One region of the Raoultella sp. genome, then DNA from elsewhere that is predicted to be linked to it. Evidence: predicted binding sites of a transcription regulator. Region 1 holds the regulator's gene; each other region holds the start of a gene.
What was found. Region 1 encodes Fur, which represses iron uptake genes when iron is present. Its sites were predicted from a motif close to ATAATAATGAGAACNACTATCAA; they were not measured.
Positions count from the first base shown of each region.

Region 2: a site for Fur is predicted at 4,189-4,211, ahead of fepD (Fe(3+)-siderophore ABC transporter permease). Genes of this name have one in related genera too.
Region 3: a site for Fur is predicted at 3,777-3,799, ahead of zupT (zinc transporter ZupT). Genes of this name have one in related genera too.

Region 1 covers NZ_JBCNNS010000017.1:43,290-50,392, reverse strand. The annotation lists gene ybfF (esterase) at 1-400, shown strand, start outside; gene ybfE (LexA regulated protein) at 534-827, shown strand; gene fldA (flavodoxin FldA) at 978-1,508, shown strand; gene fur (ferric iron uptake transcriptional regulator) at 1,808-2,260, shown strand; gene tcuR (tricarballylate utilization LysR family transcriptional regulator TcuR) at 2,397-3,323, shown strand; gene tcuA (FAD-dependent tricarballylate dehydrogenase TcuA) at 3,421-4,824, shown strand; gene tcuB (tricarballylate utilization 4Fe-4S protein TcuB) at 4,811-5,950, shown strand; gene tcuC (tricarballylate/proton symporter TcuC) at 6,006-7,103, shown strand, end outside.
Region 2 covers NZ_JBCNNS010000028.1:13,527-20,629, forward strand. The annotation lists gene entF (enterobactin non-ribosomal peptide synthetase EntF) at 1-1,267, shown strand, start outside; gene fepC (iron-enterobactin ABC transporter ATP-binding protein) at 1,385-2,179, opposite strand; gene fepG (iron-enterobactin ABC transporter permease) at 2,176-3,168, opposite strand; gene fepD (Fe(3+)-siderophore ABC transporter permease) at 3,165-4,172, opposite strand; gene entS (enterobactin transporter EntS) at 4,410-5,651, shown strand; gene fepB (Fe2+-enterobactin ABC transporter substrate-binding protein) at 5,700-6,599, opposite strand; gene entC (isochorismate synthase EntC) at 6,847-7,103, shown strand, end outside.
Region 3 covers NZ_JBCNNS010000004.1:54,387-61,489, forward strand. The annotation lists gene hldE (bifunctional D-glycero-beta-D-manno-heptose-7-phosphate kinase/D-glycero-beta-D-manno-heptose 1-phosphate adenylyltransferase HldE) at 1-1,131, shown strand, start outside; gene glgS (cell surface composition regulator GlgS) at 1,394-1,603, shown strand; gene ubiK (ubiquinone biosynthesis accessory factor UbiK) at 1,636-1,905, opposite strand; FMN riboswitch at 2,026-2,177, shown strand; gene ribB (3,4-dihydroxy-2-butanone-4-phosphate synthase) at 2,283-2,936, shown strand; gene zupT (zinc transporter ZupT) at 2,994-3,764, opposite strand; gene ygiD (4,5-DOPA-extradiol-dioxygenase) at 3,959-4,750, shown strand; gene ACZAHD_RS01305 (glutathionylspermidine synthase family protein) at 4,799-5,959, opposite strand; gene ACZAHD_RS01310 (DUF1190 family protein) at 5,965-6,636, opposite strand; gene tolC (outer membrane channel protein TolC) at 6,808-7,103, opposite strand, start outside.

The sequences.
Region 1 (7,103 bases):
TGAAATTTTCAACGCCATTAATGCCGTCACCGACGCTGGTGCCGCGTCTCGTCAGCAGGCGGCCGCAGTGATGCGGGAACATCTACAGGAAGAAGGCGTAATTCAGTTTCTGCTGAAATCTTTTGTTGACGGCCAGTGGCGCTTTAATGTGCCGGTATTATGGGATCAATATCCGCACATCGTGGGCTGGCACACGGTTCCCGCCTGGCCCCATCCGACCTTGTTCATTCCGGGGGGCAACTCTCCCTACGTCACCGATGACTACCGCGATACCCTGCTCGCCCAGTTCCCGCAGGCGCGGGCGCACGTCATCGCCGGTGCCGGCCACTGGGTACATGCGGAGAAACCGGAAGCCGTCCTGCGCGCTATTCGTCGCTATCTAACCGCTTTGCAGGCTTAACTGACTAAAAACTGCCCGACCGCGCTGCAGAATGCCCGCGGTCGTTGGCGCAGCGGTTCGCCTGATGTATTATGGCGCGCTATCTGTGTCGGCTATAGCCCGGCAACTTGTTTCCCCGAAGTCACTCTGAATCATGGCAAAAGAACAAACGGACCGTACGACATTAGATTTGTTCGCAACCGAGCGTCGCCCGGGTAGACCAAAGACCAATCCGCTTTCGCGCGATGAACAACTGCGCATAAATAAACGCAATCAGCTCAAACGCGATAAAGTTCGCGGCCTGAAGCGTGTGGAGTTAAAGCTCAACGCTGAAGCGGTTGATGCGCTCAACGAACTGGCGGAAGCTCGCAATATGAACCGCAGCGATTTGATCGAAGAGATGCTAATGAACCAGCTGGCAACCCTGCGCGGTTGGGACAAAGCCTGAAAATCCTTAAAAAAAAGACTTTCATGTAGCAGAGTGTGCAGTCGGGCGTGATTGCTGTTTCCGCGCCCTCCCCTGTTCTGCTATGATTGCCTTTATCTGCGGGCATTACGCCACTACCACATCATTAAGTTTCAAGAGGTTATTTTACTCATGGCAATCATCGGCATCTTTTTTGGCAGCGACACGGGCAACACCGAGAATATTGCAAAAATGATTCAGAAGCAGCTTGGTAAAGATGTTGCTGATGTTCACGACATTGCCAAGAGCAGTAAAGAAGATCTGCAAGCCTACGATATCCTGCTGCTCGGCATTCCGACCTGGTACTACGGTGAAGCTCAGTGCGACTGGGATGATTTTTTCCCGACGCTGGAAGAGGTCGACTTTAACGGTAAACTGGTTGCGCTGTTTGGCTGCGGCGATCAGGAAGACTACGCGGAATACTTCTGTGACGCGCTGGGCACCATCCGCGATATCATTGAGCCGCACGGCGCCACCATCGTTGGCCACTGGCCAACTGCGGGCTATCATTTTGAAGCCTCTAAAGGCCTGGCGGATGACGATCATTTTGTCGGTCTGGCTATCGATGAAGACCGCCAGCCGGAACTGACCAACGAACGCGTGGATAAATGGGTTAAGCAGGTCGCTGAAGAACTGCACCTCGAAGAGATCAAAAACGCCTGATGCCGGATGATTGTGTGGCGTTATCATAAATTTTCGCCGCATTAATAGATAGAAGCAATCAAACAAATAGCTACAAGTTTTTAACTTTTAATCACATATCTGTACAATGTCCTCTGATTTAACGAGGTCAGGTGACGCAGTTTGTAGCTGGTGCCTCGTTTTTGACAGCATACAAGGCCCGATACTTGCAGTTTTCATTTGACGATGGCAGTTCTATAATGAGACGCATTGCATCGGGTGATTCTCTGTATTACTTCCGCTGATGGAAGTAGATCGTTTAGCAACAGGACAGATTCCGCATGACTGACAACAATACCGCATTAAAGAAGGCTGGCCTGAAAGTCACACTTCCACGATTAAAAATCCTGGAAGTCCTGCAGGAACCGGATAACCATCACGTCAGTGCGGAAGATTTATACAAGCGCCTGATCGACATGGGTGAAGAGATTGGTCTCGCTACTGTTTATCGCGTGCTGAACCAGTTCGACGATGCTGGCATTGTGACTCGCCACAACTTCGAAGGCGGTAAATCTGTTTTCGAACTGACCCAGCAGCATCATCACGATCACCTTATTTGCCTCGATTGTGGCAAAGTGATCGAATTCAGCGATGAGTCTATCGAAGCGCGTCAGCGTGAAATCGCCCACCGTCATGGCATCCGCCTGACCAACCACAGCCTGTACCTTTACGGTCACTGTGCGGAAGGCGACTGCCGTGAAGATGAACATGCACACGACGCGCAGGAAAAGTAATTTTCCTGCCGCGTTAAGCGCAAAAAGCCAACCTGACAGTTGGCTTTTTTTATGCGTGGAATCTGCCGCTCGACCTTCCCTCCCGGGCGATGTTGCTTTACTGTGAAATTCCTTTCCGTCTTACCCGAGAATCGACATGGAACTTCGTCAGCTACGTTACTTCGTCCGGATTGTGGAAACCGGCAGCATGGGCAGCGCTGCGCTCGATCTCAATATTGGCGTCTCGGCGCTCAGCCAGCAAATGACACGCCTGGAAAATGAACTCTCCATTCGCCTGCTGCAGCGCACCTCACGCGGCGTCACTCCCACCAATGCTGGCCTGGCCTTTTACTCTCAGGCGCAGCTGGCGCTACGCCATGCTGATGATGCGATCCTTGCTGCCCGGGAAGCTCGCCTGTCCGGGCACGTCAGCGTCGGCATGGCTCCCAGCACCGCATCAATACTGGGGATGCCTTTTATTAATGCGATGCGGGAAAGCTATGCTGATGTGCGCCTGCACGTCGTGGAAAGTCTCTCCGGCAATCTGGAACGAATGATCAACACCCGCCAAATTGATTTAGCCGTCGTTTTCCAGAAAGAGAAAATCCTGCGCTGGAGCGCCAGACCCATCCTCGAAGAACGGCTATTTTTGATTGGAACCTACGCCGTACTGACCGAGATTGCTGACGACACCATTTCCCCCTCGCAGCTGGCGAATATTCCCCTGATTATGCCCAGTCAGGGTCACGGCCTGCGCGGCAGGCTAGAGGCTATCAGCCAGGAACATGCCCTGAAGCTGGACATTGCCGCCGAAATTGATGGTCTGACCCTACTGATGCGCGCCGTGCGCAGCGGTCTTGGAGCGACACTGCAGCCCGGGGCTGCAATTTCCCACCTTGATAAAGAGGCATTAAGAGTGATCGGCGTCCATAACCCGATACTCAGTCGCCCCAACTTTTTAGTGAGCCTGTCTGACGATGAGCTCACTCCGGCAGGCCTCGCCGCCCGCGTGGTGCTCAGCAAAGTCATGCGCCAGCTGGTGGAAACTGGCCACTGGCCTGGGGCCACTCTTTACGCCAACTAAAGAGGTCTTTAGCCGAGCAGCATAGCGCCCACACAACTCCTGCGTATACATTTCAATTACAGATTTAACAATTGGTTAAAGAGTAATGGAGTCTACGATGGTTGATGTACTGGTGATTGGCGGAGGCAATGCCGCGTTATGTGCCGCCTTAACCGCCCGCGAAGCAGGAGCGTCGGTGCTGTTGCTTGAGGCTGCCCCACGCGAATGGCGCGGGGGAAATTCCCAGCATACCCGCAATTTACGCTGCATGCACGATGCGCCGCAGGATGTGCTGGTGGACAGCTATACCGAAGAGGAATTCTGGCAGGATCTCTGGCGAGTCACCGAAGGCAATACCAATGAAGCGCTGGCGCGTCTGGTGATCCGCACCTCGTCGCAATGTCGCGACTGGATGCGCCAGCACGGCGTTAACTTTCAGCCTCCCCTCTCCGGGGCACTGCACGTGGCGCGGACCAATGCGTTCTTCATGGGTGGCGGCAAAGCCCTGGTGAATGCCTACTACCGGAGCGCGGAAAAGCTGGGCGTACAAATTCGTTACAATACGCCGGTGCAGGCGCTTGAGCTACGCAACGGCACGTTTGTCGCAGCCATCGCGGGAGAGGAGCGCATTGCCGCCAAATCCTGCGTACTTGCTGCCGGTGGTTTCGAATCCAACCGCCAATGGCTCCGTGAAGCCTGGGGGGAAAACGCGCGCGGCGAGTGGCCTGCCGATAACTTTCTCATTCGCGGCACCCGCTTTAATCAGGGGGTACTGCTCAAATTTATGATCGATGCTGGTGCAGATATTATCGGCGATCCCTCTCAGTCGCACTGCGTGGCGATTGATGCCAGAGCACCGCTGTATGACGGTGGCATCTGTACCCGCGTGGACTGTGTCTCGTTAGGGGTGGTGGTTAACCGTGACGCGGATCGCTTTTATGATGAAGGCGAAGATTTCTGGCCGAAGCGTTACGCCATCTGGGGACGTCTTGTTGCCCACCAGCCGGGGCAAATTGGTTATTCCATTATCGACAGTAAAGCGATCGGCCACTTTATGCCGCCGGTTTTCCCTGGCGCGCAGGCTAATACGCTGGAAGAACTGGCCCGCCAGCTAGGCCTGGATGCTATGCGCTTTACCCACACGGTGAATCAATACAATCAGGCCTGCCAGCCGGGACAATTCGATCATACCACCCTTGATAACTGCGTAACGGCCGGTCTGACGCCGCCGAAAACTCACTGGGCACGCCCGATCGATACCCCGCCTTACTACGGATATGCCCTGAGACCGGGGATAACTTTCACCTATCTGGGGCTGAAAGTGAATGAACATGCGGCGGTTCACTTCGCCGGACAGCCAAGCCGCAATCTGTTCGTTGCTGGCGAGATGATGGCCGGCAACGTGCTTGGTAAAGGCTATACCGCAGGCGTTGGCATGTCTATCGGCACGACCTTTGGGCGTATCGCCGGCAAAGAGGCCGCCCTGGCCGCAGGTAAGGAGGCGCACCATGAAGCCGCTTGAGAAATTAATCATCGAGGCTCAAATTCTTAGCGAGCCAGAAGCAGAAGTCGAACGCGTCATGCAGGTCTGTAATGCCTGTCGCTATTGTGAAGGCTTTTGCGCGGTGTTCCCGGCGATGACCCAGCGCCTTGAATTCGGTAAAGCAGATATTAATTATCTGGCGAACCTGTGCCACAACTGCGGTGCCTGTCTGCATGCCTGTCAGTACGCGCCGCCGCATGAATTTGCGATTAACGTGCCGAAGGCGATGGCAGAAGTCAGGCTGGAAACGTATCAACATTATGCCCAACCAGCCGCTTTCGGCGCGCTGTATCGCCGGGCGGGCGTGACCGTTACGCTGACGCTGGTCTTTGGCCTGATTCTCTTTTTACTCCTCGCGATGGGGTTGAAAGGCTCGCTGATTCATCCCCCTTTAGCGGGCGATTTCTACCAAATCTTCCCGCACAGTCTGCTGGCGTGGATGTTTGGTTCGGTGTTTATTGTGGCGATCGGTTTGCTCATGGCGGGCGTTGTCCGCTTCTGGCGAGAGATCTCTCCCGGCACGCCGCGCTCCGCAGACATTGCCGAGGCCTCACACAACGCGTTGACGCTGAAATATCTTGATGGCGGACACGGCAAGGGCTGTAACGAAGCGGATGATGCCTTTACGTTAATGCGCCGTCGCTTTCACCACTTCACCTTCTACGGTTTTATGCTCTGTTTCACTGCTACCCTGGTTGCGACGGGATATCACTACTTCGCCGGTTGGGAAGCGCCCTACCCGTTTTTCAGCGTTCCGGTGCTCCTCGGCACGCTGGGCGGTATTGGTCTTGTTGTCGGCCCGGCGGGCCTGCTGTGGCTGAATCTGAAACGCTCAGCGCTGCATGGCGACCCGCGGCAGAAGCCGATGGATCGCGGCTTTATATTGCTGCTGTTGCTGACCAGTCTGACTGGCCTGGGACTACTGGCGGGGAGAGAAACATCGTGGATGGGTATTCTGCTCGCCATCCATCTCGGCGTGGTCATGGCACTCTTTTTGACTATCCCTTACGGAAAATTTGCCCACGGATTTTACCGCTGCGCTTCTTTACTCAAATGGGCGATAGAGAAGCGCCGTGGAAAGCAAACGGGGGTCGCTGGCGACTAACCCACACACTCTTACCTCTATAAATACAAGATAAAGACAATGGAGAGCAAACCCTATGACTCAATCCACATCGCGCGCCGGAACCTTCGGCGCAATACTGCGTGTGACCAGCGGTAATTTCCTCGAACAGTTCGACTTTTTTCTGTTCGGTTTTTACGCTACCTATATCGCAAAGACCTTCTTCCCGGCGGAGAGTGAGTTCGCCGCATTAATGTTGACCTTTGCCGTTTTTGGCTCCGGTTTTTTGATGCGCCCTATCGGGGCTATTGTGCTGGGCGCCTATATCGACAGAATCGGTCGACGCAAAGGGCTAATGGTGACCCTGGCGATCATGGGCTGTGGCACGCTGCTGATCGCCCTGGTTCCCGGTTATCAAACCATCGGCATCCTGGCACCAGTGTTGGTTTTACTGGGGCGGTTGCTACAGGGGTTTTCCGCTGGCGTGGAGTTAGGCGGGGTTTCCGTTTATCTCTCTGAGATCGCCACGCCAGGAAATAAAGGCTTCTATACCAGCTGGCAGTCTGCCAGCCAACAGGTGGCGATCGTCTTTGCTGCACTGATTGGCTACGCTCTGAACGCCACGCTGGGGCACGATGAGATTTCCGAATGGGGCTGGCGGATCCCCTTCTTTATTGGCTGTATGATTATTCCGCTAATTTTTGTTTTACGCCGCTCGCTCCAGGAAACGGAAGCCTTTTTACATCGGACCCATCGTCCTGACACCCAGGAGATTTTCACCACGATGGCTAAAAACTGGCGCATCATCGGCGCTGGCACTCTGCTGGTGGCGATGACGACAACCACATTTTATTTTATAACCGTCTATACCCCGACCTATGGAAGAACGGTTTTGCACCTCAGCGCGCGGGATAGCCTGATTGTCACGATGCTGGTTGGCATTTCCAACTTTATCTGGTTACCAATCGGCGGCGCAATTTCCGATCGCATCGGGCGTCGCCCGGTGCTAATGGGCATTACCATACTTGCTCTGCTCACCACATGGCCAATGATGAACTGGCTTACCGCCGCGCCGGATTTCACGCGTATGACGCTGGTGCTGCTCTGGTTCTCGTTCTTTTTTGGTATGTACAACGGCGCAATGGTTGCTGCACTCACCGAGGTGATGCCTGTGTATGTGCGCACCGTGGGCTTT
Region 2 (7,103 bases), on a different contig from region 1:
CCGCGTCATGTCTGCGCTGCCGGACGTTGCCCTGGCGGTGACCAACGCCTGCGTTTTCAATCAGGCGGCGGCGATCGGCGGCGATGCCCGCCAGCTGGTCGGTTACCTGGTGTCGGAGTCGGGGCTGCCGCTGGATACGGCAGCGCTGAAAACGCGCCTTACTGAACAGCTGCCGCCGCATATGCTGCCGGTGGTACTGATTCAACTGGCGGAACTGCCGCTAAGCGCCAACGGCAAGCTGGATCGCAAAGCGCTGCCGCTGCCGACGCTCGGCAACGAACAGCGAGGTCGCCCGCCGGAACCGGGGATGGAAACCACCGTTGCGCAGGCGTTCAGTCGGCTGCTGAGCTGTGAAGTGAACGATATTGAAGCCGATTTCTTCGCCCTCGGCGGTCATTCTCTGCTGGCGATGCGCCTGGCGGCGCAGCTCAGCCGCGAGCTGGGATGCCAGGTGACGCCAGGGCAGGTGATGGTCGCCTCGACGGTGGGGAAACTGAGCGCGCTGCTGGGATCCGATCTCAGCGATGAGCAGGCGCAACGCCTGGGCTTTGATGCGATTCTGCCGCTACGCGTTAGCGAAGGGCCGACGCTGTTCTGCTTCCATCCGGCTTCGGGTTTTGCCTGGCAATTCAGCGTGCTGGCCCGTTATCTTAGCCCGCGCTGGTCGATCACCGGCATTCAGTCACCGCGTCCGGAAGGGCCGATGATGAACGCGGCAAACCTCGATGAAGTGTGCGAACAGCATCTGCAGACCCTGCTGGCGCAGCAACCGCACGGGCCCTATTACCTGTTTGGCTATTCCCTCGGCGGGACGCTTGCACAGGGGATTGCCGCCCGCTTACGCCAGCGCGGCGAAGCGGTGGCGTTCCTGGGCTTGCTGGACACCTGGCCGCCGGAGACGCAGAACTGGGCGGAGAAAGAGGCTAACGGTCTGGACCCGGAAGTGCTGGCCGAGATTGCACGTGAACGAGAAGCCTTCCTTGCTGCCCAGCAGGGACAGGCTTCCGGTGAGCTGTTCCGTGTCATCGAGGGCAACTATGGCGATGCGGTACGCCTGCTGACCACCGCGCATAGTGCGAAGTTTGATGGCAAGGCGACACTGTTTGTGGCGGAGAAAACGCGTCCGGCGGGGATGGATCCGCAGGCGGTATGGGGCCCCTGGGTGGGTGAACTGGAGGTCTTTAGCCAGAACTGCGCCCACGTGGACATTATCTCCCCGCAGGCCTTCGCATCGATTGGTCCGGTCGTGCGGGAGATATTGGGGTAAGGATAGATAAACTCCCGGGTTACGGCGCAAGCGCCTTACCCGGGCTACGGTTTCTGCACGATTGTGTAGCCCGGCTAAGCGCAGCGCGAGCCGGGAGTGTGGCCGTCATGGAACTCACTACCGGCGCCCCAGCGGTACCACCAGAGGGGTATGGGCGACCGGATCGTCGATGATCATGCAGCGCAGGCCGTAAATCTGCTCGATCAATTCGGCGGTGACAATCTCTTTTGGCGCCCCCTCGGCAATGATTTTACCCTCGCGCAAGGCAATCAGATGTGTTGCGTAGCGGCAGGCCTGGTTGAGGTCGTGCAGTACCGCCGCCAGGGTATATCCCTTCTCGCGATTCAGCTCACTCAGCAGCTCCAGCAGGTCGATTTGATGGCTGATATCCAGCCAGGTGGTGGGCTCGTCGAGTAGCATAATGGCCGTTTCCTGCGCCAGCACCATCGCAATCCAGGCCCGCTGCCGTTGGCCGCCGGAGAGCGTATCGACACTTTGTCGTGCCAGGTCGGTTATTCCGGTCGCCCCCATGGCGCTGTTGACCGCCTCATCATCCTCTTTACGCCAGCGGGTAAACAGCGGCTGATGCGGATAGCGGCCGCGCGCCACCAGCTCCTGAACGGTAATATCCCCCGGCGTAGTGGCATTTTGCGCCAGCAGACCGATACGCTTCGCCACCTCTTTGCTGGCATAGCGCTGGATCTGCTCACCGTCGAGATAGACATGGCCGCTGGCCGGCGTCATCAGGCGACTCAGGGTACGCAGCAGCGTCGATTTCCCGCAGCCGTTAGGGCCAATGATCGCGGTGAAATGGCCGTCAGGAATGGTCACATTCAGCGATTCGGCGATGGTCTTTTTGCCGTACGCCAGGGTTAGCTGGTCGCCGCGCAAACGGGTCGTTTCGGCGGTCATTTTTTGCGGGACTCCTGAATTAACAGCGCGATGAGATAGATGCCGCCGAGGCTGACGGTCATCACTCCCACCGGTAATTGATAGGGCATAAACAGGCGCTGGGCGCTGTAGTCAGCCAGCGCTAGCAGCAGCGCGCCGCAGAGCGCCGATTGGGTTAGCCCCCAGCGCGCGGTGCCGCTCAGGCGACGGGCGATATGCGGCGCGACCAGGGCGATAAACGAGATCGGTCCGGCTAACGCGGTGGCAGCGGCGGTCAGCACCACGCCCACCAGCATCATCAGCAGGCGCGAACGTTCCACCCGCACGCCGAGCGCGCAGGCGGTATCGTCGCCCATCTCCAGCAGGCGCATGCGACGCGCCAGCAGCGCCGCCGCGACCAGCATCAGCACAATCAGCGGCGCCGAGGGCCAGGTTTTGCTCCAGGTCAGGCCATTGAGCGAGCCGGCATTCCATAGTCCGGCAGAGAGAGCGGTCTCCAGCGAGGCGCGCAGCAGCAGCCAGGTATTGAAGGCCACCAGCATGGCGCGAACGCCGATGCCGATAATAATCAGGCGGAACGTTTCGATGCCGTTGCGCCAGGCCAGCAGCCACACCACCAGCGCGGTCAACACGCCGCCGGTCATCGCCGCCAGCGCAATCGCCGCCAGGTTCTGGCCGAACATCACTATCGCCACCAGCACGCCGCTCCAGGCGCCGGTGTTGAAGCCCATCACGTCCGGGCTGCCCAGCGGGTTACGCATCAGCGACTGAAAAATGGCGCCGCTGACGCCAAGCCCCGCACCGATCAGCAGGGCCATCAGCACCCGCGGCAGTCGCCATTCGGTGACCACCATAGTGATGTTACGTGGCGCATCGCCCAGCAGAGCGGAAAGCACCTGCTCGACGCTTAACGGCACCAGCCCACTGCCGAGGCCCCAGAGGGAGACCAGCAGGCTGGCGGCCAGCAGAATCAGACAGCTGAGTAGCAGTCGGCGGGAAGGGGCGATCATACTGCACCTCCGCGCGGCTGACGGCGCACCAGCCAAATCAGCACCGGCGCGCCGATAAAGGCACTGACCACCGAGACTCGCAGTTCGCCGGGGACCAGCAGGCGACCCAGTACATCGGCAAACAGCAGCAGAGCAGGGGTGGCCAGTAAGGTGACCGGCAACGACCAGCGATGGTCAGCGCCGACCAGCCAGCGCGACATATGCGGCATCATCAGGCCGATAAAGGCTATCGGGCCAACCACCGCCGTGGCGCTACCGCAGAGCACGGTAATCGCCAGCAGGCCGATAACCTGCGTACGGGCGACCCGGCTACCGAGCGCAGTAGCGGTATCGCTGCCGAGACTCAGGCTGTTCAACGCCCGGCTTAATAGCAGCGTCACGGCGGCGGCAATCACCACCGGCAGGAGGACGATTTTCAGCGTCTGCAGGGTGCGGATATCCAGCGAGCCGGCCTGCCAGAAACGTAGCTGGTCATAGACATCAGGATTGAGGAGCGCAATCCCGTTGGAGAGCCCTTCCAGCACGGCCGCCAGCGCCACACCGGCTAGCGTCAGACGTACCGGGCTGAGCTGACCGCCGCCCTGACTGCCGGTAAAGGCCACCAGCAGCGAGGCGCCAAACGCGCCGCAAAACGACATCAGCAGCTGTTCCTGCGGGGAGTGGATGCCAAACAGCGCGGCACCCAGCACAATCGCGAAGCTGGCGCCAGAGTTCACCCCGAGAATGCCGGGGTCGGCAAGGGGATTACGCGTCAGAGTCTGCATCAGCGATCCTGCCAGGCCCAGCGCGGCGCCGGCCAGCAGTCCCGCCAGGGTTCGCGGCAACCGGGCGTCCAGCACGATCGTACAGTCGGCACTCTGACAGGTACCGGAAAAAGCCTCCACGACGACGCTCACTGGAAGAGGTTTGGCGCCAATCAGCAGGCTGAGAGCGATAGCAAAGGCTAAAACGAGTAACAGACCCGGTACGGCAACGGCGCGCACCGTGGTCGTAGAAAACGACATAATTCACATCCCTGACATGATAATGATAGTAATTATCGTTATCGATTCTATTCAGTTATGTTAGCATGGCGGCCCACAAGAATGGTATACGCAAAATCATTCAGAATGCATCGCGGCGGCAAACGCACGCTTGCCTGGAAGTATCGCTAACCGTATGACCGGGCTAAGGAAGTACTGCCAATAAGCACGCTGCCTGAACGATCGCGCGTTGATGGAAAAGAATAACAAGGCGCTGTCATGAACCGACAATCCCGGCTGCTGAACCTTAGTCTGCTGCAAACCCATCCGGCGTTTCGCGCCGTCTTTATCGCCCGTTTTATCTCGATCCTGTCGCTCGGCCTGCTGGGCGTGGCGATTCCGGTCCAAATCCAGATGATGACCCACTCTACCTGGCAGGTGGGGCTCTCGGTCACTTTGACCGGCTGCTCCATGTTTGTTGGCCTGATGGTCGGCGGTGTGCTGGCGGATCGCTATGAGCGGAAACGTTTGATTCTGCTGGCGCGAGGGACCTGCGGTGTGGGGTTTGTCGGTCTGAGCCTCAACGCGCTGCTGCCTGAGCCGTCGCTCATCGCTATCTATCTGCTGGGTATCTGGGACGGTTTTTTTGCTTCGCTGGGCGTGACGGCGCTGCTGGCGGCGACGCCGGCGCTGGTCGGGCGTGAAAACCTGATGCAGGCCGGCGCGATCACCATGCTGACGGTGCGTCTGGGTTCGGTGATTTCGCCGCTGATCGGCGGTCTGCTGCTGGCCACCGGCGGGGTGGCCTGGAACTATGGCCTGGCGGCGGCGGGTACGTTTATCACCACCCTGACCCTGCTGAGGTTGCCGCGGCTACCGCCACCGCCGCAACCGCGGGAACACCCGCTAAGGTCATTGCTGGCGGGGCTGAAGTTCCTCTTCAATAGCCCGCTGATTGGCGGCATTGCCCTGTTGGGCGGCCTGCTGACCATGGCGAGCGCGGTGCGGGTGCTTTACCCGGCGCTGGCCGACGGCTGGCAGATGTCGGCCTCGCAGATTGGTTTGCTGTATGCCGCTATTCCGCTGGGGGCAGCGCTGGGGGCGTTGACCAGCGGTCAACTGGCACAAACGGCAAAACCGGGCGCCCTGATGCTAATGACTACCGTCGGCTCATTTGTCGCCATCGCGCTGTTCAGCCTGATGCCGTTCTGGGCGCTGGGCGCGCTGTGTCTGGCCCTGTTTGGCTGGCTGAGCGCAATCAGCTCTCTGTTGCAGTACACCCTGATTCAGACCCAGACGCCGGAAGCGATGCTCGGGCGAATTAACGGCCTGTGGACCGCGCAGAACGTCACTGGTGATGCCATTGGCGCCGCGTTGCTGGGCGGGCTGGGGGCGATGATGACCCCGGTAGCGTCGGCGAGCGCCAGCGGTTGGGTGCTGGTGATTGTCGGCGTAATACTGATGGGACTGCTGCGGGAGTTGCGTCGCTTCCAGCGCCCTGAGACGGTCAGCGAAAGTTAAAGGCGGTGAAATTTCCCGGCCAGGCGCTGCGCCTGCCGGGAATGAAGATTAGCCGAAGAGGGTAGCGAGGCGTTGCAGCACCAGCATGGCACTGTAGTAATCGAGACGGAATGTTTCTGTACCGAGCGGATAGAGGCGTTTGTTCTCTACCGCCGGGAGGTGCGCCAGCAGCGGGTTGGCGTAAATGGCCGCCGCATCTTTATCGTCGCCAGCGAACAGGAACAGGCTTTTGCCATTCAGGCCAGCGGCTAAATTCTCGCCGCCCAGCTGGATAATGTCATGGCGTTTTCCCTGGCTCTGGCTGGTATGCAGACCGGCAGGCAAAGTCGCCAGCGTGAAGCCCAGTTGTTCAAGCATCTGGCCCTGAGCGGATTCCGGCGTCCACAGGTTGGCGCTGTGGGCGGCGGCGGTATAGACCAGTGCGCTCACCGGCTGCGGTGGCAGTGTCATCTGTTGCTTCAGCGTGGCGAGCTGCTTATTGAACTCCGCAATGCGCGCCGTCGCCTGCTTTTCCTGGCCGGTGATGTGCCCCAGTTCAGTCAGCAGCGCCTGCCAGCTTTTGTCGTCGTAATTAATTATGAGCGTCGGTGCGATGGTGGAGAGCTGGTCGTATAGCGCGAAGGCGGAATCACCGCCGGTAGCGCTAATCAGAATCAGATCCGGCATTTGTGCGGCCACGGCTTCGGCGCTGGGTTCGCCGATGTACAGGCGTGCGAGCTTACGTTCTTTCGCGACGGCGCTCCATTGACGCAGAAATCCCTGATCATCCGCTACGCGGTTGTTCGGCGTGGTTGCGCCGCTGGCGATGACGGGCGCGTCAATCGCCAGTAAGGATCCGGTGAGAGTGACGCTGGTGGAGACGATGCGCAGTGGTTTGCTTTCCAGCGTATGCACGCCGTGGCTATCGGTCACCTGACGCGGCCAGTCGGCCGCCAGAGCGGAGGTCATTCCTAAAAGCACCAGCCCGCAGGCCAGCAGGGTACGGCGACATAATGTGGACAAATTCACGAATTCGCATCCTGATTAAGTTGATATAAATGCGTCTCATTTTCAACTTTGTCGCAGGTGGATGCAAGCGTAAGTCGCACAACATGCCGTTTGTACGGTTGACATGGCAGGCAATACCTTTTAGGTTAGCCAACCAAAATATAAATGATAATTATTCGTAATATCTTTATCGTTTTTGGAGAATGATATGGAAACGTCATTGGCCGAGGATGTACAGGAACAAAAAATGACTCTGTCGCCGGAAAGCTTCTTCTTTATGTCGCCGTACCGCAGTTTTCGTACCGCGGGCTGTTTTCGCCGTTTTTCTCATTCTGCCGCCGATGGCGCGCTGCTCAACGGGAAATTCCAGCAGAACATGATGGCCGCGTTTACCGATGCTAAGGCTGCCGGGATCCGTAAACCGTTGATGGTCGGCGCTATCCCGTTTGATACCAACCAGCCTTC
Region 3 (7,103 bases), on a different contig from region 1:
CCGACTATCACCAAGTTGCGCGTGCTGTCGCGCAACCAGCAGTTGATCCGCCTGGATTTCGAAGAGGGATTCTCCGGCGTCGATCCGCAGCCCATGCACGACCGTATTCAGCAGGCGCTGGGTACCATCGGGGCGCTGGTGTTGTCCGATTACGCAAAAGGCGCGCTGGCCAGCGTTCAGACCATGATTAAGCTGGCGCGCGATGCCGACGTACCGGTGCTGATCGATCCGAAAGGCACCGATTTTGAACGCTATCGCGGTGCCACGCTGCTGACGCCGAACCTCTCCGAATTCGAAGCCGTCGCGGGCAAGTGTAAAGACGAAGCGGACATTGTCGAACGCGGCCTGAAGATTATTGCTGATTTCGAACTCTCCGCACTGCTGGTAACCCGTTCCGAGCAAGGGATGACGCTGTTGCAGCCGGGCCGTCCGCCGCTGCATATGCCGACTCAGGCGCAAGAAGTGTATGACGTCACCGGCGCTGGCGATACGGTAATTGGTGTGCTGGCGGCAACGCTCGCCTCCGGCAATACTCTGGAAGAGGCGTGTTACTTTGCCAACGCGGCGGCCGGCGTTGTGGTCGGCAAGCTGGGTACATCTACCGTTTCACCTATCGAGCTGGAAAACGCCGTGCGCGGGCGTGCGGAGACCGGGTTTGGCGTGATGACCGAAGATGAGCTGAAACAGGCCGTTGCGGCGGCGCGTAAGCGTGGCGAGAAAGTGGTGATGACCAACGGTGTGTTTGACATTCTGCATGCGGGCCACGTTTCTTATCTGGCCAATGCGCGCAAGCTGGGCGATCGCCTGATCGTTGCGGTCAACAGCGATGCCTCGACCAAACGTCTGAAAGGTGAGTCTCGTCCGGTTAATCCGCTGGATCAACGCATGATCGTGCTCGGCGCGCTGGAAGCCGTCGACTGGGTGGTCTCATTTGAAGAGGATACGCCGCAGCGCCTGATCGCCGGGATTCTGCCGGACCTGCTGGTCAAAGGCGGCGACTATAAGCCGGAAGATATCGCGGGTAGCGAGGAGGTCTGGGCGAACGGCGGCGATGTTCTGGTGCTTAACTTTGAAGATGGTTGTTCTACGACCAACATCATTAAGAAGATCCAGAAAAACAGCGGGAAGTAATTTGTGATGCCGGGCGGATGTCCAGGGAGAGTGAGGTTGCGCATCGCGAGGCCGAAGAACCCCGGATAATGCCCGACTTAAAATGCCGACGATCGTGAGATCGCCGGCTTTTTTTATTTAATGATGACAGAAATGATTCAGCGCAATAAACAGGTTATTTGAGCGCATTTTTCGTACAAAAAGCGTTAGCGTAAGTGTAAATACTGGAGTCAGTAGAAAGCATATGACCAATCAGAACACACATGGCTGAAGGAGTATGCGGATGAATCATCACGAACTGTATTCAATGAAGAACTTTGATTTTCTGGCCCTGAGTTTCGCCAGAATGCATGCGCAAGGACACACCGTTGATCTCCAGGCTATTGTCGGCAACATGGATGAAGATCATCGTGAATGGTTTTGCCAACGTTATGAACTCTACTGTCGTCAGGTAAGTGAAGAGGTTGCGTCGAAATCAGAGCGAGAACACTGAAACCACAACGGGCCTGAGGGCCCGTTGTTTTTTTACGGCTTCTCTTCGACGGTCGGGGTGGTCGCGCGGCTTTCCAGATCGCTGATACGCTGCTCCAGCAGCGCCAGTTTTTCGCGGGTACGCAGCAGCACCTGCGTCTGCACATCAAACTCTTCGCGACTGACCAAATCCAGACGAGTCAGTTGAGACTGGAGTACCTGACGGATCTTTTTCTCGACGTCTTCCCCAAGATCGCGAAGGCCTTTCGGCATCGATTCATGGACCTGGCGGGCGATTTGTTCAATTTTTTTCGGGTCAATCATGGTGGTTTCCTGCTCTGGTCGGTTTGTCGTTCATTGTAGTGCGATTGACGCTGCCTATAAACCAGAAATGTTTGAAGCTTATGCATTGCCGATGATAATCAATAGCGTTATAGTGATTCCGCTTATTCTCAGGGCGGGGCGAAATTCCCCACCGGCGGTAAATCAACCATGGCGTTGAAAGCCCGCGAGCGCTTTCTGCAATAGCAGAAAGGTCAGCAGATCCGGTGTAATTCCGGGGCCGACGGTTAAAGTCCGGATGGGAGAGAGTAACGGCTCAGTCGGGTCTCGATCCGCTTGCGTTGACTTTTGCCGCTAAACCGGCGCTCCTAAGACTGCCCTGATTCTGGTAACCATAATTTTAATGAGGTTTATTTACCATGAATCAGACGCTCCTTTCTTCTTTTGGTACCGCTTTTGAACGTGTGGAACACGCTTTAAATGCACTGCGCGAAGGCCGCGGTGTGATGGTGCTTGATGATGAAGACCGTGAAAACGAAGGCGACATGATTTTCGCCGCCGAAACCATGACCGTCGAGCAGATGGCGCTGACCATTCGCCACGGCAGCGGCATTGTCTGTCTGTGCCTGACCGATGAACGCCGTAAGCAGCTTGACCTGCCGATGATGGTGGAAAACAACACCAGTGCATACGGCACCGGCTTTACTGTGACCATCGAAGCTGCAGAAGGCGTCACCACTGGCGTTTCCGCTGCTGACCGTGTGACCACCGTGCGCGCGGCTATTGCAGATGGCGCTAAACCTTCTGACCTTAACCGTCCTGGTCATGTCTTCCCGCTGCGCGCACAGCCTGGCGGCGTGCTGACCCGTGGCGGTCACACTGAAGCGACCATCGACCTGGTGACGCTGGCGGGCTTTAAGCCGGCTGGCGTGCTGTGTGAACTGACGAACGACGATGGCTCGATGGCGCGCGCGCCGGAGTGCATTGCGTTCGCGCAGAAGCATAATATGGCCGTAGTCACCATTGAAGATCTGGTGGCCTATCGCCGCGAACATGAGCGTAAAGCCAGCTGATTGTGGCCCCGCGTCATGGCAAAGCCCACCTCCGCGTGGGCTTTGTTGTTTTTGTCATCAGCCAATGCCCATTGCCTGCAGCGCAACCAGACTTAACCCCATCACCGACATCCCGCACAGCACGCCATAACTTGGGTTGCTCTGCGGATCGATCTCTTTTGCCAGCGGCATCAGCTCATCAACTGACAGCGCCACCATGATCCCGGCAACGGCCGCCATAATGGCGCCCATCACGACGGGTGACACCAGGCTACCGAGGATCAGCCAGGCCAGCAGGCCGCCGAGAATTTCCGCCATCCCGGAAAGGCCCGCCCAGAGTACCGCCTTATGCCGCGAACCGGTGGCGGCATAAACCGGGCCGGCAACCGCCAGCCCCTCGGGAATATTGTGTAAAGCGACCGCCAGCGCGACGCCCATTCCCAGCTCGAGGTTATTACTGGCCGTCACAAAGGTGGCGATCCCTTCCGGGAAGTTGTGCAGGCTGATGCCCAGAGTCAATAAAATTGCAGTTCGGCGAAGGTTACGTGGGCGCGGTATACCCGGCGACATCAGATCCTGCGGATGCGCGTGTGGCAGAAGACGGTCGAGCGCAAAGTAGCCCAGCAGGCCGATGACAAACATGCCGTAACCGAGCAGCGGCGACATCCCTTCCGCGTTCAGCGCGGCAGGCAGCATCTCCATCAGTGAGATAAGCAGCATGATGCCTGCGGCAAAGCCGAGGGAAAATCCCAGCAGCCGGTTGGACGGCTTCTGGCCCAGAACGCCAAAAATAGCCCCGATAAATGTGGCGCTACCCGCCAGCAGCGTCAATATTAAGGGTGACGACATCATTCATTTCCTTTGATAATGGTTATCATTAATGATAGCCAGAGTATCTGCTAACGGCGAGAGGGAGATGTCGCCCTTTACAGCGAATTACATTCAAATTTTCTGACGATCATCATCATGCTTATCTGAGTTTATCCTGATGCAAAAACGCGTAATGTAAAGGCATCACAATTCCTCTGTTTAAGGATATCACCATGTCCCGTACCCGAATGCCAGCGTTGTTTTTAGGCCACGGCAGCCCGATGAACGTGCTGGAAGATAACATCTATACCCGCGCCTGGCGGCAGCTGGGCGAAACATTGCCGCGACCAAAAGCTATCGTTGTGGTTTCTGCGCACTGGTTTACTCGCGGTACCGGGGTAACAGCCATGGAAACGCCGAAGACGATCCACGATTTTGGCGGCTTCCCGCAGGCGCTGTACGATACGCATTACCCGGCTCCCGGTTCTCCTGAACTGGCGCAGCATCTGGTTGAGCTGTTGGCGCCGGTGCCCGTGGTCCTGGATAAAGAAGCCTGGGGCTTCGATCATGGCTCATGGGGCGTGCTGATAAAAATGTACCCCGATGCGGATATCCCGATGGTGCAACTGAGCATCGACAGCACCAAACCGGCAGCCTGGCATATGGAAATGGGACGTAAGCTGGCGGCACTACGTGATGAAGGTATCATGCTGGTGGCGAGCGGTAACGTGGTGCATAACCTGAGAACGGCACGCTGGCATGGCGAGAGCACGCCTTACCCGTGGGCAGAATCATTTAATGACTACGTGAAAAGCAACCTGAGCTGGAAGGGACCGGTGGCAGAGCATCCGCTGGTGAACTATCTGGCGCATGAGGGCGGATCGCTTTCTAATCCGACGGCGGAGCACTTCTTGCCGCTGCTCTACGTTCTGGGCACCTGGGACGGCGAAGAGCCGATATCTATTCCGGTGGAAGGGATGGAGATGGGATCGCTGAGCATGCTGTCGGTGCTGATTGGGGCGTAGAAGAGAATGTGATAACCCCGGCAGGCGTCAGCGCTGCCGGGGGATATCTTATTCGACGAAAATGTGCGGGTAGAAACGCGACAGATCTTGGGTGATTAATGCCCGATCCTCGCGTACGCCGATACCGGCTGGCTGATCGTTGATGAGCCAGCTGCCGATCAGCGTGTAGCTGTCGCCAAACTTCGGCAGCGGATAAAACTCCTGCACGATCGTGCCTTCTTCTCCGTAGGGACCCTCTACCGCCTCTAGCACTTTGCCGTTTTCCACGATCGACACGTTGGCTCCTTCACGGGAGAAGATCGGCTTAATGACGTACTTCTCCATCTCCGGATGCGCATCTTCGCTGAAGTAAGACGCCAGCAGGTTAGGGTGGTTCGGGAACATCTCCCACAGCAGCGGAAGCAGAGCTTTGTTCGAAATGATGCTCTTCCACGCCGGTTCCAGCCAGCGCACGCCCGCGTCTTCCAGTTTAGTGGAGAACATCTCGCGCAGCATATACTCCCACGGGTAGAGCTTGAACAGGTTGCCAATAACCTGATCCTGCAGGTCGGTAAACTGACCTTTTTCACCCAGGCCGATATCTTCGATATACAGAAACTCGGTGGCTACACCTGCTTCTGCGGCACAGTCCTGCAGATACTGAACGGTGCCGCGATCTTCTTCGGTATCGCGACAGCAGGCCATATGCAGCAGCTGGAAGCCAAACTGTTCGCGCAGCTCGGCAAAACGCGCGATCAGCTTTTCCTGCAGACTGTTGAACTGGTCGCTGCCTGCTGGCAACTGGCCGGCGTTCATTTGATCTTCCAGCCAAATCCACTGGAAGAAAGCGGCTTCATACAACGAGGTCGGCGTGTCGGCGTTGTTCTCCAGCAGCTTCGGCTCGCCTACGCCGTCCCACGCCAGATCGAGGCGTGAGTAGAGCGACGGTTGGTTGGTTTTCCACGACTGACGAACGAAGCCCCAGGTATGTTTCGGGATGCGGAACTTCACCATCAGCTCATCGCTGGCGACGACTTTTTCCACTGCCTGCAGACACATTTGGTGCAGCCCGGCGGTGACCTCTTCAAGCTTCTCAACCTGCGCCAGCGTCAGTCTGTAATAGGCCTCTTCGCTCCAGTACGGCTCGCCATACATAGTATGAAAGTTGAAACCGTATTCGGTCGCCTTTTCACGCCAGTCCGGGCGCTCCGTGATGCTGATTCTTTCCATGTGATTTAGCCGCCCATTGAGCGATTAGTCGAGGTGGTGCCCGCCGCGCTGCGTTGCATGGTGGATTGTTTCGCGACCGATTCACCAAACCCACCGCGAGTGACGGTGCTGGTGGTGGCCGGTTTGGGCGCCATCGCCGTCTTCGGTACGTTCATCGTCCGGCCTGGCTGCGCGGCACCGTAGCTCTTACCACCGGCATCGGTGTACTGACCATAGGCTGGGCTGGCCGGGTTTTTCGAGCTGAACAGCGGCTGCTGCGCACCCATGCCGCCACCCATCAGACGGCCCATCATGTAGCCTGCCATCAGCGGCATCCAGAAGCTGCCGCTGCTTTGCGCCTGCGCCTGGTTTTCCGGCGCTACGCCCGCCTGAGCCGGCGTTTGCTGGCACTGGCCTTCGCCGAATTCAGCGACGCAATCTTCACGCGTGGCGTATTTCGGTGCGGTACGTACCGCTTCTTTCTGGGCATTGTTGAAAGCAGTGGTGCATTCTGCGCTTTTCCCCGGGTTGGCTGCAGAGCAGTCATCGGCGTTTTGGTACAGAGAAACCGTCTCGTCAGTTTTTTCACAACCGGCAAGCATAAATACGGCCGTCACGGCAAGGGCGACCGGCGTCAGATGGCGCGCGCTCCAGCTTTTACGGAACGAGGCATGATTAATATTTTTTGTCCGTTTCATATTTGTCTTCCTGGACCCAGTGGTATTACGGTTTGTTAACGCTCAGGATAGAGGATGAGTGGTGGAAAATGAAGCGAAGAGGGGCGGAAAGGAGGGGATCTTTACGTTGCCTTACGTTTAGCGCTTCGCTTAGCGGAATTCGTTAAGCGAAGCGCCATGACGCCATGACGATTACTGGCGGAAAGGATTTGTGCCGCTGGTTTTCGTGGCGCGGGTCGAAGCCGGTGTTGCCGCTGGGGCCGCATTACTGCTGTAGCCATCAGCGTTAGCATCCTGCTGCGGGGTTTCCGGCGCGACGCTATCTGGCGAGGTCGACACAGCTTTGCCCAGGGTGTTATTCAACGCAACCAGATCCTGTTCGTTCAGGGTACCGAGCGCAGATTTAATGTTCAGTTGGTTAATCAGGTAATTATAACGTGCGCTGGAGAGCTGCTGCTTGGCGTTGTACAGGGTCGTTGTAGCATCCA